DNA from 3 places in the Colwellia sp. BRX8-4 genome. Region 3 is predicted to be linked to each of the others. Evidence: predicted binding sites of a transcription regulator. Region 3 holds the regulator's gene; each other region holds the start of a gene.
What was found. The regulator FNR, encoded in region 3, switches genes on or off when oxygen is low (the NO sensors DNR and NnrR bind a similar motif). The targets are predictions, from matches to a motif close to TTGATCTAGATCAA.

Region 1 (3,290 bases), on a different contig from region 3:
AACCCATAGGTTCGTCGATACCAAAGGTACGCATAAAACCACCCACAGCTGACGCCATACAGTGACGAGCATTAGGATCAAGGTTGTTGGTTAAAAAGCCCGCTTTCATTAATTTTGAAGCGGCATAACCTTCCCAAACAGTCCACTGACCCGAACCAAACATACCAACTGAGGTCGGGCCTTTTTTCTTTAAAGCGGCTTTAAATTTTTCAGCCATAACATCAAAGGCGGTATCCCAGCTTACCGGTGTAAACTCACCTTCTTTGGCATAAACACCATCTTTCATCCGTAATAACGGTTGAGTTAATCGGTCTTTCCCATACATAATTTTGGATAAAAAGTAACCTTTAATACAGTTAAGACCTTTGTTAACTTCTGCTTGAGGGTCACCTTGAGTCGCCACCACTTTTCCTTCTTGTGTTCCAACAAGCACACTACAACCTGTGCCACAAAAACGACAAGGGGCTTTATCCCATTTAATGGTAGTATCCGACGATTTAGTCAGCAAGTTTGAAGCTGAAGATGGCACGGCGATACCTGCGGCGACAGCTGTTGCTGCAATGGCGTTCGCTTTTATAAAATCACGTCTTGTTAATGTCATACCTTTATCCCCTGATGTTGTGGTAGCCCATAATCATTATGATGAAAAATCAATGATGAAGAGATCACACCCGGTAAATTACTCATATCTGTAATGGTGTTAATAAGGCCTTTGCCTTTTTCACCTCTGTTTAAATCATTTTCTTCTATGGTAACCACCATAGAGCCGTTATCAGCAATCTCATGCACTTCAGCGCCAGGAAATCCGCCCAGTTCTTCGGCCACTTTCGCGGTATTACTTGGCTGAGCAACAAAAAGCACACCAGCAATATTAATAGGTTTTTCTTCTAGTAGATTGATCACGATTATTCCCCTGCCGGCTTAATACCTAACATTTTTAAAAGTGCGATAGCGACTAAAGCGGTACCGGCAAAACCAGCTAAAAAAATAACAGGCATCGATGAATATCCTAAGATATTCCAAATCATTTGTTCAAGAGCGCTCATATAACTCTCCTATTAGTATGTGTGGGTTGCTCACCCACAGAATTTTTTGGTGTTAATTCAATAGATGATTGCGGGCAAATAGCAACACAGGCCCCACAATTTGTGCAGTCACTAAGTTTTATCTGGGGTTGTGGTACTGATGAATTTATATATTTAAAAGATATAGCTTCTGTCTCACAGCTATCTTGACAACTTTGACAAAACACATCGTTAACCGCTAAGCAATCGCCCTTTATGGAGATATCTAAATCCCAAGCATTTACTTCTGGAGCAAGTGCACGTTCGGCAAAAAGTGGCTGTTGACAACTTTCAACGCACGCTTGACAAAAAGTACACTCTCCTTTTAAAAAGTTAACTTCAGGGAAACCGCCATCACCTTTTTGAATGATATTTTCAGGACAAGACGTTAAACAGTCACCACATTGTGTGCAGCCATCAATAAAAGTGGCTTCATTGAGCACCCAAGGCAATCTGATTGCCGGAGCGGTTGTTAATTTTTTTGCTTTAAAAAAGTTTCTTCTAGCTAAATCAACCATGCTATCTCGTTATTTTTACATCATATTTCAGACTTTCTACCCAAAGAGTAATTTATCTTATACTCGAAGGTGAGATATTGATTTCGATCAAGACTTTCAAATAACATGACTATTAATCTCTTTATTAAATTCAAAAAAACCAGCTTGTATTGAATTTATTATTGAATCTCAACCTTAAAAATAACCAATCAAATAATTATTATCTGCACGATCACTTACCACTTAATCAAATAACAAAAGAAAAAGTGTTAATGTCTCGGATTCTTGCTAAAAATAATCATTTAAAGACAGTCCCCTAATGCGGCTATTTATATTTATGGTACAATGCGCGCAAAATTTAGGATTGTTCACATGTCCTTTCAGTATTTAAAAAAAGCATTTTATGTGCATCAGCATGTACACCAAAGAGAACTTTTAAAACATGACAACGCTACAGGCTAATGAAGTCAATCTAAGACGTACTTTCGCAATTATCTCTCATCCTGATGCGGGTAAAACCACCATCACTGAAAAAGTATTACTTTTTGGTCAGGCTTTACAACGAGCCGGCACGGTAAAAGGTAAAAAATCAGGCCAGCATGCAAAGTCTGACTGGATGGAAATGGAGAAAGAGCGTGGTATTTCTATCACGACCTCTGTAATGCAATTTCCTTATAACGGTTGTTTAGTTAATTTACTGGACACACCTGGTCACGAGGACTTTTCAGAAGATACCTACAGAACACTCACCGCGGTTGATTCATGCTTAATGGTTATCGACGTAGCTAAAGGTGTTGAGGCACGAACTGTTAAGTTAATGGAAGTAACGCGTTTACGTGATACGCCCATCATTACTTTTATGAATAAAATGGATCGTGATGTTCGTGACCCAATGGAAGTTATGGATGAAGTGGAAGATGTGCTGAAAATAAAATGTGCCCCTATTACTTGGCCGATTGGTATGGGTAAAGAATTTAAAGGTGTCTATAACATTTTAACTGACGAAATATTTTTATATAAGTCAGGACTTGGCCATATGATCCAAGAAGAAAGAATTATCAAAGGGCTTGATAACCCAGAGTTAGATAAGGTCATTGGAACTTATGCTGACGATTTACGTGAAGAATTAGAACTGGTTGCGGGTGCATCACATGAATTTAATTTGGAAGAGTTTTTAAAAGGTGAACTAACGCCAGTATTCTTTGGTACGGCTTTAGGTAATTTTGGTGTTGACCATATGCTTAATGGTTTAACTAAATGGGCACCAAAACCTTTACCTCGTTTAACTGATGTTAGAGAAGTAACCGCTCAAGAAGAAAAATTCACTGGCTTTGTTTTTAAAATTCAAGCGAACATGGATCCAAAACACCGTGACCGTATTGCTTTTATGCGTATTTGCTCAGGTAAATACGAAAAAGGCATGAAAATGCGTCAAGTACGTATTAACAAAGATGTAAAAATTGCCGATGCCGTAACGTTTATGGCTGGAGACCGTGCACATGTAGAAGAAGCATATGCCGGCGATATTATCGGTTTACATAACCACGGTAGTATTCAAATCGGTGATACCTTTACTTCAGGCGAAATGATGAAATTTAGTGGTATTCCAAACTTTGCCCCTGAAATGTTTCGTCGTATTCGTTTACGTGATCCATTAAAAGCTAAACAATTACAAAAAGGTTTAATACAACTTTCAGAAGAAGGTGCTGTGCAAGTATTCAGACCTTTC
Region 2 (3,290 bases), on a different contig from region 3:
TAAACTTTAATGATGTCAAAGATGATCGCTTTGGGTTATTTGCACAATGGCAGCAAACCTTTAACAATACCAAAGTTCAGTTAGGCGCCCGTTTAAAAAGAGCTGAATTAGATGCAGGTCAAGTGGCAACATCTATGGCAATGATGATTATGCCGATGGGCTCTGCAATGATGGATAATATGAATTCAGCTATGCCAACGATGGCTGATTTAGCCATAGACTTACGGGATAACTTTAATAACAGTGATCACAGTGTTAATGATACCAATATAGATATCGCATTAAGCACGGAAACTCAATTATCGAAAGATTTATCATTATATATAGGCGTAGGTTTAAAAAATAGAGCGCCTTCATATCAAGAGCTTTATCTCTGGACCCCGATGGAATCAACGGGTGGGCTGGCCGACGGTAACACTTATGTGGGTAATATGGATCTTAACAGTGAGACAGCTTATCAAGCGGATGTCGGTTTTACCTACCAAACTGAAAAAGTTATGATCACACCTCATTTCTTCTATCAAAATATTGATGACTATATTCAAGGTACTCCTTTAGGTATGTTGGATATGTCAGCAAAAATGATGGCCCAAATGATGGCGGGTGATGATAACCCTCTAAAGTTTACTAATGTAGATGCTAAGCTTTATGGTGCTGATGTAAATGGCTATTACACTATAAATGATCAAATACAATTATCAGCCGTGGTCAGTTACGTACGTGGCGAACGTCGTGATATTAATGATAACTTGTATCGTATTGCGCCATTGAATGGTCAGTTAAGTGCCAATTACTTTAGTGAGAATTGGTCTGTAAATATGGTTTTAGTGATGGCCGCCGCACAAAAAGATATTTCATTAACGAATCAGGAACAAACAAGTGCTGGTTATGGTGTGATGAATGTAGACGCTCAATATTACGTCAATAATCAATTAACGCTTCGTTTTGGCGTTGATAATCTACTCAATAAAGAATATCAAAATCACTTAGGTGGCTATAACCGAGTCAAAGGCAGTGATGTAACGTTTATGGACCGTTTACCTGAAGAAGGTACCAGTGCATGGGCAGAAATGACATATAGCTTTTAATCTATAAATCATACTGTCATTAAAATAGTAAATCGCTGACAAGCTATTTGGATTTGTCAGCGATGTTTCATTAGGTAATATTTAATTTTCATAATAACAATACCTCTCTTACCTTTTCGCTATTTTTACGTAAGCTGCGCAGATAAATCCAGTTATATTTTTAATATGATTATATTGAACGCTTGCTAAACTATTAAATTTTAAATCAAATTTATTAGTAGATTAATTTAAGCTGATTTAGATCAATTACGCTGTTATATACGCTTGCTGAAAAGTTAATAGTAAAGTAGAATCAAATGATAATCATTATTATTTGAGTTGTTGTTTATGACCCTTTCACAATTGAGGCGTACCCAACGAGCGGTGATCCGCACGTTGCCAACAAATTTCGATTTGACTTCAAAGTTAATCGAGCAGGGTTTTGCGTTAAAAACTGAGATATCATTAGCCCATAAAGCACCATTTAATGGGCCACTTGCCTTTCATCTCCATGGTACTAAAATTTGCTTAGCACCGAGTATTGCTCAACAAATAGGTATAGAAATCGTCTAATGTCACAAGCTTTACATTTGGCTCTAGTTGGCTTTGCCAATTCAGGAAAAAGCACGTTTTTTAATGCTCTAACGGGCGCGAAACAACAAACAGGAAACTGGACTGGCGTCACTGTAGCGACAAAACAGCAGCGCTTCTCATTTAATAATGAGCAAGTTTTACTTTCAGACTTACCTGGCATTAGTTCTCTCGCCACTCGAACTGAACAAAGTAAAGACCTGACTATTACCCAAGATTTTCTTAAAAATAACGACATTGATTGTTTAATTAATGTCGTCGATGCGACGCAATTAAAGCGTCAGTTGTATTTAACGACTCAGCTACTTGAACTCGGTTTACCGGTATTATTGGTTATCAATAAATCTGATCGAAAAGAAGCGCAAACCGTTGATATAAATATTTTAGCCAAAGAACTTGGCTGTAAAGTTATTATTGCCAACAGCTTAGCTAAAGATACCTTAAAACAAGTTGAACAGGCTTTACTTGAATTACCTAAAGCAAGTGAACGTCCAAAGAAATTAATGTTATCAGCAGATATTGTCAATAAACTCGCTGACAAAAACTCAACTGAGGTGTTAATTGATCTTGAATGTGGCGCTTGTAATGATCAAGGTGGCTGTCAGCAAACCAATACCGATGCTATTAGTATTATGCAGGCGCGTTACGAGTTTATTCAGCAGTTATTGATCGATGTTAAAAAGGGTCTACCGGCTTCCAAAAAAGCACCGGCAATAAGTTTAAGTGACCGCCTTGACCATTTTATCCTTCATCCTTGGTTAGGTGTGCCCGTTTTTCTTAGCATGATGTACTTATTGTTTATGTTTGCAATCAATGTTGGTAGCGCTTTTATCGACTTTTTTGATATTTTAGCCGGCGCTATTTTTGTCGATTACCCGCAAAGATTTTTATCAAGTTATGATTTACCTCAGTGGTTGCTAACCTTAATTGAAGGAGCTGGCTTAGGTATTCAAACGGTCGCTACTTTTATTCCAATCATCGCTTGTTTATTTATTGGTTTATCGATTTTAGAAAGCAGTGGCTACTTAGCGCGTGCAGCGTTTGTGGTTGACAGTGCTATGCAAAAAATTGGTTTACCCGGCAAAGCTTTTGTCCCTTTAATTGTTGGTTTTGGTTGTACGGTTCCTGCTGTAATGTCGGCACGAATTCTTGATAGTGAGCGTGAACGTATCACCACCATAATGATGTCACCGTTTATGTCGTGTGGGGCACGTTTACCGGTATATGCTTTATTTGCTGCGGCATTTTTCCCTGATTCTGGGCAAAACTTAGTTTTCTTATTGTACTTAATCGGTATAGCGGCAGCACTATTCACTGGATTTTTATTAAAGCACACAGTATTAATGGGCAAAAATTCTGTCAATATTATGGAATTACCGCTTTATGAAATACCTAAGCTTTCTTATCTCGTGCATCGTGTTTGGCAACGTACTCGGTCTTTTATTTTGGGGGCAGGTAAAACGATTGTCTTAGTGGTTTGTGTACTCAACTTCTTTAACTCATTAGGTACTGATGGTCAGTTTGGTCATCAAGACTCTCAAGAGTCAGTATTAAGTAAAAGTGCTCAGGTTGTTACCCCTTTACTTGCACCTATGGGTATTAAGGAAGATAACTGGCAAGCAAGTGTTGGCA
Region 3 (3,290 bases):
TCGGGAAGGATATGCTCAGGAAAACCGGGTTGTTTTTGATCAAGATTAACGGCTACAATATCAAAATGAATGGGCGCTGATTCTTTTAACAACATTAAAATAGCCAGAAGGGCGTAACTGTCCTTGCCACCCGATAAGCACACCATTATTTTATCGCCATCTTCTATCATATTATATTGCGCGATAGCTTGGCCAACATGTCGTCTTAAGCGCTTCTCAAGTTTACTCAGCTGTATTTTTTGGCTGGGTGTTAAAGATGTTATTGGTGTCGCTGATTGAGCGCTCATAGTGTTTCCTAGAGATATTTGAAATAAAAAGTATGAATTTTACCGCGCGTAGTATAGCAAAAAGCCAAGGAAATCCTCGGCTTTTTAATGGATATTTACATATTTCAATATTAAGCTAATGGCGAGAGGTAACCATCAGGTTTTATCGCTAAGACATCACAGTTAAGGCGGTCAATGACATGCTCTGCAGTATTACCAATAAGTGCCGCTGAAATCCCCGTTCGACCAATAGTACCTAACACAACTAATTCAGCATCAACGTGCTTAGAAATGCTTTGAATAACATCTTCAGGTAAACCTTCTTTAACATGGGTATTTTTAAGCGGAATATTAAAGCTATTAGCATGGTCTTTCATCGCACTTTTGTGATGATTAAACATAGTGTCGTTATATTCAGAGGCGTTAAACTCTGGAATTTCAATGGCAATATTTACTGGCGTACCTGGATAAGAATTCACTAAATGGACATTGGCTTTAATCAGTGAAGAAAACACTATTGATTCTTGGGTTAACTTATTATTAAGCGCTTTGTGCTCATCATCATCGCTACCGATATTGAGTGCGGTAAGTAAATTACCATTGCTTGGCCAGCTATGGTCTTTAACCAGTAATACTGGGCAGGGACATTTCCTTAAGATATGCCAATCTGTTGGCGTAAAAATAACCGACTTTAGCTTGTCATGTTGATGGGTGCCTTTGATGACAATATCGAAGTTTTCAGCCAGTACTTTTTTTATGATCTTTTCAAATGGGCGATTATGCCAAATAATACAGGTATCTATGGTTATGTCTTGGTGATCAGTTTCTGAAATCTTTTCTTCTAACCATAGTTTACGATCATTAATAACCGATTGACGCATTGCTTCTCGCTCATCGCCAGAAAGCATGGTGGTCATTTCATAAGATAAATCATAAATGGTTAAAAATGCAGTGATCTGTCCGCCACTATGTCGTGCTAATTCAATCGCACGTTTCAACGCTTTTTGATTTTCAGTGGTTGGATCAATAACGGCTAATATTTTTTTATACTTATCCATAATATTTACTCCCTAGTTATTAAATAATATTAATAATAGACCATAATTAATAGATATTATTTGCTTTAAATCATAATATTTCAATAAAAAAAATGCTTAACATCTTTAATGTTAAGCATTTATCTATAATTATTTAAAAAAGCGATAAACTACAGTGAAGCACACTCGTTAAGTTTATCCATATTAAGTATTGTGATGAGTTTTCCATCAACTGTGATTAATTCATTTTTTTGAAAACGATTTAATAATCTACTGATGGTTTCAACCGTTAAACCAATATAATTACCAATGTCACTTCGCGTCATCGTTAGGCGAAAATCTGTTAGTGACATACCCCGTGCATGATAGCGACTGGCTAAGGTTGAAATAAAAGTTGCTAAGCGTTGTTCAGCATTTTTGCGGTTAAGTAGCGTTAACATTTCTTGATCTGAGCGGATTTCGGAACTCATCATGCGAAGAATTTGTTTTTTCAACTTAGGCATCGTATTCGATAATGAATCTAAAGTATTGTAAGGTATCTCACAGACCATAGATGTTTCTAAGGCTTTTGCAAAACTAGGATGCTCTGACTCAGCAATAGCATCAAAACCTAATAAATCACCCGCTAAATGAAAACCGGTAATTTGTTCTTCACCTTGTTCATTAACCGTAAATGTTTTGAATGTTCCAGAGCGAATAGCGTATAAAGCTTGCATTTTGTCGCCATCTTGGAAAATTTGTTCGCCTTTATGAATAGGGCGTTTACGGTCAATAATGCTGTCTAGTGTATCGAGTTCTTTATCATTTAAAGAGAAAGGTAAACACAGCTCGCTGATACTACAGTTTTGACAATGAATATGTTGAGATGTAGAACATGGCTTTTTATACATATTAACCTAAATGAGTTATCCCTAATTTATCGATCATATTAAAACAATTGCTTATATGCAAACATTAAACTGTATATTCCGTATGAAATTATCATTAGCGCCATTATTTTCTTGAATTTCGTGTTTGTTACCAACGACTTTATACCAAAAGAGCCAAGTGAAAGACTTAACAAGGCTGGTAAAGTACCTAAACCAAAACTGGTCATAATTAGGGCGCCACTGAGGGCACTTCCACTGGCTAAGGACCAAGTTAATGTTGAGTAGACTAAACCACAAGGTAACCATCCCCAGACTGCTCCTAATGCTAGCGCTTGTTTAGCATTATTAATGGGAATAAACCTTTTACTTAACGGGGATAGATAGCGCCAAAGGAACTTACCCATTTTTTCAACTTTTGATAGCCACATTAACCATTGGCCTAAATACAAGCCTAATAAAATTAAAAATACCGCTGCAAATAACCTTAAAAAACCTAATGGAACGCCAATATTCTTTATTGCAATAGAACTACTAAATCCAACGATTGCCCCAATTAAGCTATAAGAAAAAATTCGGCCAACATTATATGCACCGACCAGCTTAAATTTATCGCTGCCTTTTTGTTGCGGTGATATAGCAGATGTTAACATCGTTGTTATACCACCGCACATACCGATACAATGTCCCGAACCTAACAAGCCGATGATGAATGCCGATAAATAATCTATACTCAACATGGCTGTTATTTACTACCCGTATCATTTTTAGCTGTATTTTCGCTATGGGTTTCAGTGGACTTTTTGGTGGTAGTGTTTTCATCTTCATCAAACAAGATACTCATACCTTGTTTCTCTAAATCATCAAATTGTTCAGTTTTTACTGCCCAAAAAAATAAATAAATGGCGATAGAGGTTAGGATTATCGCTATGGGGATCAAAATATAAATAATGCTCATGGTCTTTATGCTCTATTATAAGTTTGCGTTTACTTTTTTAATAAACGTAACGAGTTAGTGATAACCAATATCGAACTTGCAGACATACCTATAACCGCCATATAGGGAGTAATGTAGCCTGAGACGGCAAGGGGCAATACGATAGCATTATAACCGAATGCCC

Region 1: a site for FNR is predicted at 1,660-1,673, ahead of napF (ferredoxin-type protein NapF). Genes of this name have one in related genera too.
Region 2: a site for FNR is predicted at 1,321-1,334, ahead of H4J56_RS18005 (FeoA family protein). Genes of this name have one in related genera too.

What each region holds. Positions count from the first base shown of each region.
Region 1 covers NZ_JACGVS010000010.1:145,992-149,281, reverse strand. The annotation lists gene napA (nitrate reductase catalytic subunit NapA) at 1-601, opposite strand, end outside; gene H4J56_RS10605 (chaperone NapD) at 598-903, opposite strand; gene H4J56_RS10600 (TIGR02808 family protein) at 906-1,046, opposite strand; gene napF (ferredoxin-type protein NapF) at 1,043-1,582, opposite strand; gene prfC (peptide chain release factor 3) at 2,004-3,290, shown strand, end outside.
Region 2 covers NZ_JACGVS010000031.1:26,737-30,026, forward strand. The annotation lists gene H4J56_RS18000 (TonB-dependent receptor) at 1-1,088, shown strand, start outside; gene H4J56_RS18005 (FeoA family protein) at 1,416-1,640, shown strand; gene feoB (ferrous iron transport protein B) at 1,640-3,290, shown strand, end outside.
Region 3 covers NZ_JACGVS010000009.1:29,764-33,053, reverse strand. The annotation lists gene ttcA (tRNA 2-thiocytidine(32) synthetase TtcA) at 1-287, opposite strand, end outside; gene uspE (universal stress protein UspE) at 398-1,324, opposite strand; gene fnr (fumarate/nitrate reduction transcriptional regulator Fnr) at 1,474-2,193, opposite strand; gene H4J56_RS09310 (sulfite exporter TauE/SafE family protein) at 2,232-2,909, opposite strand; gene ccoS (cbb3-type cytochrome oxidase assembly protein CcoS) at 2,915-3,127, opposite strand; gene H4J56_RS09300 (heavy metal translocating P-type ATPase) at 3,157-3,290, opposite strand, start outside.